One region of the Streptomyces sp. NPDC028314 genome, then DNA from elsewhere that is predicted to be linked to it. Evidence: predicted binding sites of a transcription regulator. Region 1 holds the regulator's gene; the other holds the start of a gene.
The links. The regulator HrcA, encoded in region 1, represses chaperone genes, less so after heat shock. The targets are predictions, from matches to a motif close to TTNGCACTCNGNNNNNCNGAGTGCNAA.

Region 1 (4,206 bases):
ACTGGGCCACGACCGAGGCCGGGCGCTGCCTGCACAACGAGCTGTACTGGCGCGGAGCCGACTGGTGGGGCGCCGGGCCCGGTGCGCACTCGCACGTGGGCGGCGTGCGGTGGTGGAACGTGAAGCACCCCGGCGCGTACGCGGCCGCGCTGGCGCAGGGGCGGTCCCCGGGCGCGGGCCGGGAGCTCCTGTCGGACGAGGACCGGCGGGTCGAGCGGATCCTGCTGGAGCTCCGGCTGGTGGACGGCGTCCCGCTGTCCCTGCTGGCCCAGGCGGGCCTGGAGGCCTCCCGGCGGGCCCTGGCGGACGGCCTGCTGGCCCCCGGCCCGTACGAGGCCGGCCGCGCCGTACTGACCCTGCGGGGGCGGCTCCTGGCCGACGCCGTGGTCCGGGACCTGGTCGACTGACCCGCCGGTGCGGGGCCGCCGCAGGCTGCGGCGGCCCCGCACCGGCGGTCACGGGGCCGGCCAGGCCGTGACGTGGCCGGTCCAGGCGGACGTGGTGGGTCCCAGGCCGTGTCGTGGCCGGTCAGGCCGTGACGTGGTCGATCAGGTGCTCCACCGCGCCCAGCAGGGTGGGCTCCAGATCGCGGTACGAGGTCACCCGGGACAGGATGTGCTGCCAGGCGGCGCCCGTGTTCTCCGGCCAGCCCAGCTCGCGGCAGATGCCCGTCTTCCAGTCCTCGCCGCGCGGGATCACCGGCCAGGCCGCGATGCCCAGCGCGGACGGCTTCACCGCCTGCCAGACGTCCACGTACGGGTGGCCCACGACCAGGACGTGCGGGGAGGCCACCGAGGCCGCGATCCGGGACTCCTTCGAGCCCGGCACCAGGTGGTCCACCAGCACGCCCAGCCGGGCGTCCGCGGCCGGGGCGAACTCCGCCACGATGGCCGGGAGGTCGTCGATGCCCTCCAGGTACTCCACGACCACGCCCTCGATGCGCAGGTCGTCGCCCCAGACCCGCTCCACCAGCTCGGCGTCGTGCCGGCCCTCCACGTAGATCCGGCCCGCCCGCGCCACCCGCGCCCGGGCCCCGGGGACGGCGATCGACCCGGACGCGGTGCGGGCCGGAGCCGCCGGTCCGCGCGACGGGCGGACCAGGGTGACGACCGCCCCGTCGAGGAGGAACCCGCGAGGCTCCATCGGGAAGACCCGGCGCTTGCCGAAGCGGTCCTCCAGGGTCACCGTGCCCGCCTCGCAGGCCACCACCGCGCCGCAGAAGTCCGTACCGGCCACCTCGACCACCAGGTCGGGTTCCGCCGCCACCTCCGGCACGGCCTTGGGGCGCTTCCACTGGGGGGTCAGGTCGGGGGAGTACTCGCGCATCCGGCCGACACTAGGAGAGGCGCGGCCGTCATGCCTCCGACACGCCGAAACGCGCTGCCAGTGTGGCGCGTTGCGCACGTACGAAGCCCGCGTCGACCACCGCTCCGTGACCCGGCACGTACAGCGCGTCCTCCCCGCCCAGCGACAGCAGCCGGTCCAGGGCCGCGGGCCAGCGGGCCGGCACCGCGTCGCGTCCCGCCTGCGGCTCGCCGGACTCCTCCACGAGGTCCCCGCAGAAGACCACCTCCCGCTCGCCCGGCACGAAGACCGCCAGATCGTGGCCCGTGTGCCCCGGCCCCACATTGGCCAGCAGCACCTGGACCCCGCCCAGCTCCAGCGTCCACTCGCCCGACACCGGGTGGCGGGGGAGCACGAGCAGCTCCACGGCCTCCGTGGCCTGCGCCTCGTCCAGCCCGTGCCGTACGGCGGACTGCCGCAGGGCCTCCCGGCCCCCGGCGAGCAGGGAGTCCAGTCCGACCGCCCCGTAGACCTCGGCGCCCGCGAAGGCCGCCCCGCCCAGCACGTGGTCGAAATGTCCGTGCGTGAATGCGATATGGGTCACGCGCCGGCCCGTCAGCCGCTCCGCCTCGGCCCGCACCAGCGCGCCTTCCCGCAGGCACGAACCGGGGTCGATCAGCAGGACGGACTCGTCCCCCACCACCAGTCCCACCGTGCAGTCCCACACCGGCAGTCGGCGCCGGCCCGCCCGCTCGCCGAGCCGTTCCCAGCCGGCCTCTTCCCAACGTACGTCCATGCCGCGACGCTACCCTGGCGGGCCGCCCTTGCCCCCGGCGTACTACCCGGCCGTACACTGACCGGGGGGTCTCTGGCACTCGGGTGCGCAGAGTGCCAGCAAGGCCCGCGACGGGCCGGGCGAATACCGACCGGAAACCGACCGACGACCGACAGCATCAGGAGGGTGTGCGCGATGCTCAGCGAACGCAGACTCGAGGTGCTGCGCGCCATCGTCCAGGACTACGTCGGGACGGAGGAGCCGGTCGGCTCGAAGGCGCTCACCGAACGGCACCGCCTCGGCGTCTCGCCCGCCACCGTGCGCAACGACATGGCGCTGCTGGAGGAGGAGGGCTACATCGCCCAGCCCCACACCAGCGCCGGCCGGATCCCCACGGACAAGGGCTACCGCCTCTTCGTCGACAAGCTGGCGGGCGTCAAGCCGCTGTCGACCCCCGAGCGGCGGGCCATCCAGAACTTCCTCGACGGCGCCGTCGACCTCGACGACGTCGTGGGGCGCACGGTGCGGCTGCTCGCGCAGCTCACCCGGCAGGTCGCCGTCGTCCAGTACCCGAGCCTGACCCGGTCCACCGTCCGGCACGTCGAGCTGCTGTCACTGGCGCCCGCGCGCCTGATGCTCGTGCTGATCACGGACACCGGCCGGGTCGAGCAGCGGCTGGTCGACTGCCAGACCCCCTTCGGGGAGACCTCTCTCGCGGATCTGCGGGCGAGGCTCAACAGCCGGGTCGTCGGCCGTCGGTTCACCGACGTGCCGCCGCTCGTACAGGACCTTCCGGAGTCCTTCGAGACCGAGGACCGGGCGACGGTCAAGGCCGTCCTCGCGACCCTTCTCGAAACGCTGGTGGAGGAGGCGGAGGAGCGGCTGATGATCGGCGGCACCGCCAACCTCACTCGATTCGGACATGACTTTCCCCTGACGATCAGGCCGGTGCTGGAAGCGCTGGAGGAGCAGGTCGTGCTCCTCAAGCTGCTCGGCGAGGCCAATGAGTCGGGGATGGCCGTGAAGATCGGGCATGAGAATGCCTACGAGGGACTGAACTCCACGTCCGTCGTCTCGGTCGGCTACGGTTCGGGCGGCGAAGCAGTCGCCAAACTCGGCGTGGTCGGACCGACCCGCATGGACTACCCCGGAACGATGGGAGCGGTACGCGCAGTGGCACGTTACGTCGGACAGATCCTGGCGGAGTCGTAAGTGGCCACGGACTATTACGCCGTTCTCGGCGTGCGCCGCGACGCATCGCAGGACGAGATCAAGAAGGCCTTCCGCCGACTCGCGCGCGAACTCCACCCGGATGTGAATCCGGACCCGAAGACGCAGGAGCGCTTCAAGGAGATCAACGCGGCGTACGAGGTGCTCTCGGACCCGCAGAAGAAGCAGGTCTACGACCTCGGCGGCGACCCGCTGTCCTCCTCGGGCGGCGGTGGTGGCGCGGGCGGATTCGGTGCGGGCGGCTTCGGCAACTTCTCCGACATCATGGACGCCTTCTTCGGCCAGGCCTCGCAGCGCGGCCCGCGCTCGCGGACCCGCCGCGGCCAGGACGCCATGATCCGTCTGGACCTGGAGCTGGACGAGGCCGCCTTCGGGACCACCAAGGACATCCAGGTCGACACGGCCGTGGTCTGCACCACCTGCTCCGGCGAAGGCGCCGCCCCCGGCACCTCGGCGCAGACGTGTGACATGTGCCGCGGCCGCGGTGAGGTCTCGCAGGTCACCCGGTCCTTCCTGGGCCAGGTCATGACCTCGCGGCCCTGCCCGCAGTGCCAGGGCTTCGGCACCGTGGTCCCCACCCCCTGCCCCGAGTGCGCGGGCGACGGCCGGGTCCGCTCCCGCCGCAGCCTCACGGTCAAGATCCCGGCCGGCGTGGAGAACGGCACCCGGATCCAGCTCGCGGGCGAGGGCGAGGTCGGCCCCGGCGGCGGCCCCGCCGGCGACCTGTACGTGGAGATCCACGAACTGCCGCACCCGACCTTCCAGCGGCGCGGGGACGACCTGCACTGCACGGTGACCATCCCGATGACGGCCGCGGCCCTGGGCACCAAATGCCCGCTGGAGACGCTGGACGGCATGGAGGAGATCGACATCCGGCCGGGCACCGGCTCCGGCCAGGCGATCCCGCTGCACGGGCG
Region 2 (4,206 bases), on a different contig from region 1:
CGGCTGGCAGCTGCCCGACCAGATCGTCATCCCGATCGCGTCCGGCTCGCAGCTGACGAAGATCGACAAGGGTCTGCAGGAGCTGATCAAGCTCGGCCTCGTCGAGGACAAGCCGTACAAGATCTTCGGCGCCCAGGCCGAGGGCTGCTCCCCGGTCTCGACCGCCTTCAAGGCCGGTCACGACGTGGTCCGCCCGCAGAAGCCGAACACCATCGCCAAGTCGCTGGCCATCGGCAACCCGGCGGACGGCCCGTACGTCCTGGACATCGCGCGGCGCACCGGCGGCTTCGTCGAGGACGTCACCGACGAGCAGGTCGTCGAGGCCATCAAGATCCTCGCGCAGACCGAGGGCATCTTCGCCGAGACCGCGGGCGGCGTGACCGTCGGCGTCACGAAGAAGCTCATCGAGAACGGACAGCTCGACCCGGCGCTGACCACCGTCGTCCTGAACACCGGTGACGGCCTCAAGACCCTGGAGGCGGTGGCCGCGGAGAGCGGGCAGACCGCCACCATCCGCCCGAGCCTGGACGCGTTCCGCGCCGCCGGCCTGGCCTGACCCTCACCCCGAACTCCGGAAAGGCAGTAGCGCCATGAGCGTCAACGTCCGCATCCCCACCATCCTGCGCACCTACACCGGCGGGCAGGCCGAGGTCTCCGCCGAGGGCGCGACCCTCTCCGAGGTCATCGAGTCCCTGGAGAAGAGCCACCCGGGCATCGCCGCCCGCGTCCTGGACGACCAGGGCAAGCTGCGCCGCTTCGTGAACGTCTACGTCAACGACGACGACGTGCGCTTCGAGGGCGGCCTGCAGGCGGCGACCCCGGACGGCGCCGGAGTCTCGATCATCCCGGCCGTCGCCGGAGGCTGAGCGGACGGGCGCGCCCCTCGGGGCGACGCCGACGCCACGGATACGCACAAACCAGAATTGCCCCCTCCGCTAATAAGCGGAGGGGGCAATTCTGGTTGGTTGGGCGCGGTAGAGTTGGGGAAGTCCCATCCGCTGTTCTTGCCCGCCGCATATGAGCGGGCCACCGGATGGTTGACATTGAGTCAACATGCAAGTGCGATATGGGCCTTTGGTGCCGGGATGTCAGGCCCGAGTTGCCCGGGAATATGCCAAATTTTCACTCTATTTCAATGTTTTCGCGTGTCCAGAATTCTCGTCGGAATGACCTGTTGCAGACAGCACCGGTGCGGATACATTCAGCCGCGGTCGAGGCGTTCCGGCGCAAGTTCTGACCCGGGTCCGCGAAGTGCGGATCTGCGCAAGGGCCAGTAATAGGGGAGTTAGGCATGGCTCAGGGCACCGTCAAGTGGTTCAACGCGGAGAAGGGCTACGGCTTCATCGCGGTCGACGGTGGTGCGGATGTGTTCGTCCACTACAGCGCCATCCAGATGGACGGGTACCGCACCCTTGAAGAGGGTCAGCGGGTCGAGTTCGAGATCTCGCAGGGCCAGAAGGGTCCGCAGGCGGACATGGTCAAGCTCGCACTCGGCTAGTCCCGGCGCGATCGACCACCGACGCAGCAGGTACACGTGCATACGAGGGGCTCACATCCTGGACACGGGATGTGGGCCCCTCGTGCGTGCCCGCCTCCCGCCAGGGCGTTCGCGGGGTCTTGCCCGAAGCCGCTTGCACTCGGAGGGGTCGAGTGCTAATCATTGGCGTTAGCACTCTCCGGGTGAGAGTGCTACTAAACGAGGACCGGGCCGGTGAGGCCCGCAGGGTCCGGCGGGAAGGAACCGCCTGACTCGCTGGCCGTCCGTCGCGGGCGCGGGCGCGGTCCGGAGCAATCCACCCCTGTCCGGGAGGACCACTTCAGATGGCCAAGATCATTGCGTTCAACGAGGAGGCCCGGCGCGGTCTCGAGCGTGGGATGAACCAGCTCGCCGACGCCGTCAAGGTCACCCTTGGCCCCAAGGGTCGCAACGTCGTCCTTGAGAAGAAGTGGGGCGCCCCCACGATCACCAACGATGGTGTCTCCATCGCCAAGGAGATCGAGCTCGAGGACCCGTACGAGAAGATCGGCGCCGAGCTGGTCAAGGAAGTCGCCAAGAAGACGGACGACGTCGCCGGCGACGGTACGACCACCGCCACCGTGCTGGCCCAGGCCCTCGTCCGCGAGGGTCTGCGCAACGTGGCCGCCGGCGCCAACCCGATGGCCCTCAAGCGTGGCATCGAGAAGGCCGTCGAGGCCGTCTCGGCCGCCCTGCTCGCGCAGGCCAAGGATGTCGAGACCAAGGAGCAGATCGCTTCCACGGCCTCCATCTCGGCCGCCGACACCCAGATCGGCGAGCTCATCGCCGAGGCGATGGACAAGGTCGGCAAGGAAGGCGTCATCACCGTCGAGGAGTCCCAGACCTTCGGTCTGGAGCTGGAGCTCACCGAGGGCATGCGCTTCGACAAGGGCTACATCTCGGCGTACTTCGCCACCGACATGGAGCGTATGGAGTCGGCTCTCGACGACCCGTACATCCTGATCGTCAACTCCAAGATCAGCTCGGTCAAGGACCTGCTGCCGCTCCTGGAGAAGGTCATGCAGTCCGGCAAGCCGCTGCTGATCATCGCCGAGGACGTCGAGGGCGAGGCCCTGTCGACCCTGGTCGTCAACAAGATCCGCGGCACCTTCAAGTCCGTCGCCGTCAAGGCCCCGGGCTTCGGTGACCGTCGCAAGGCCATGCTCGGCGACATCGCCATCCTCACGGGCGGCACGGTCATCTCCGAGGAGGTCGGCCTCAAGCTGGAGAACGCCGGTCTCGACCTGCTCGGCCGCGCCCGCAAGGTCGTCATCACCAAGGACGAGACCACCATCGTCGACGGTGCCGGTGACAGCGACCAGGTCCAGGGTCGCGTCAACCAGATCCGCGCCGAGATCGAGAACTCCGACTCGGACTACGACCGCGAGAAGCTCCAGGAGCGCCTCGCGAAGCTGGCCGGCGGCGTGGCCGTCATCAAGGCCGGTGCCGCGACCGAGGTCGAGCTCAAGGAGCGCAAGCACCGCATCGAGGACGCCGTTCGCAACGCGAAGGCGGCCGTCGAGGAGGGCATCGTCGCCGGTGGTGGCGTGGCCCTGCTGCAGGCCTCCTCGGTCTTCGAGAAGCTGGAGCTCACCGGTGACGAGGCGACCGGCGCCAACGCCGTGAAGCTCGCGCTGGAGGCCCCGCTCAAGCAGATCGCCGTCAACGGTGGTCTCGAGGGTGGCGTCGTCGTCGAGAAGGTGCGCAACCTGCAGATCGGTTGGGGCCTGAACGCCGCGACCGGCGAGTACGTCGACATGATCGCCGAGGGCATCATCGACCCGGCGAAGGTCACGCGCTCCGCGCTGCAGAACGCCGCGTCGATCGCCGCGCTGTTCCTGACGACCGAGGCCGTCATCGCCGACAAGCCCGAGAAGGCCGGCGCCGGCGCCCCGGGCGGCATGCCGGGCGGTGACATGGACTTCTGATCGGCCCCGGGCTGATCGGCTGTTCCGTACGCGTTCCGAGGGCGGTACCCCCAGCGGGGGTACCGCCCTCGGGCGTTCAGAACGTGGTGTCGAGGGTGCAGTCGAACGGGGGACGACGGCCGCGCCCGGTGCTTGGGACGGGGCCGCATCGGCAGGGTGAGTTTGGTTGACTCGGGGGCATGAGTGAGAGCAGCGCACCCTTCGTCAAGATCTGCGGGCTGAAGACCGCGCGCGACGTCGACGCGGCCGTCGAGGCCGGGGCCGATGCCGTCGGGTTCGTCTTCGCGCCCGGCAGCCCCCGCACGGTCGACGCCGCCCTCGCCCGTGAGCTCGCCGGGCGGGTGCCGGCGGGGATCCTCACGGTCGGGGTGTTCCGCGGGCAGCCGGTGGCGGAGGTCCGGCGGCTGACGGAGGAGAGCGGGGTGAGCTCCGTACAGCTGCACGGGGACGAGGGCCCCGAGTACTACGGGGAACTGCGCGCGGAGGGCCGTACGCTCATCCGCGCCACGGCCACCGCCGTCGCCGCCGTCGGGGAGTACGGCGAGGACCTGCTGCTGATCGACGCCCCCGATCCGGGCTCGGGCAAGCCGTGGAACTGGGCCTCGGCGGAGTTCACCGCGCCGCAGGGCCGCTGGCTGCTGGCGGGCGGGCTGATGCCGGGCAACGTGCGCGAGGCCGTGCTGACCACCGGGGCGTGGGGCGTGGACGTGTCCAGCGGGGTGGAGCGGGAGCGCGGGGTGAAGTCGCCGGAGCTGATCCGGG

Region 2: the regulator HrcA is predicted to act here: its motif matches at 1,631-1,657, upstream of groL (chaperonin GroEL).

The regions. Positions count from the first base shown of each region.
Region 1 is NZ_JBVHTP010000004.1:430,074-434,279, forward strand. It holds gene hemW (radical SAM family heme chaperone HemW) at 1-407, shown strand, start outside; gene ACZ4TG_RS12845 (DUF3097 domain-containing protein) at 529-1,326, opposite strand; gene ACZ4TG_RS12850 (MBL fold metallo-hydrolase) at 1,355-2,080, opposite strand; gene hrcA (heat-inducible transcriptional repressor HrcA) at 2,255-3,271, shown strand; gene dnaJ (molecular chaperone DnaJ) at 3,272-4,206, shown strand, end outside.
Region 2 is NZ_JBVHTP010000014.1:123,387-127,592, reverse strand. It holds gene thrC (threonine synthase) at 1-556, shown strand, start outside; gene ACZ4TG_RS29160 (MoaD/ThiS family protein) at 591-866, shown strand; gene ACZ4TG_RS29155 (cold-shock protein) at 1,292-1,498, shown strand; gene groL (chaperonin GroEL) at 1,822-3,444, shown strand; gene ACZ4TG_RS29145 (phosphoribosylanthranilate isomerase) at 3,624-4,206, shown strand, end outside.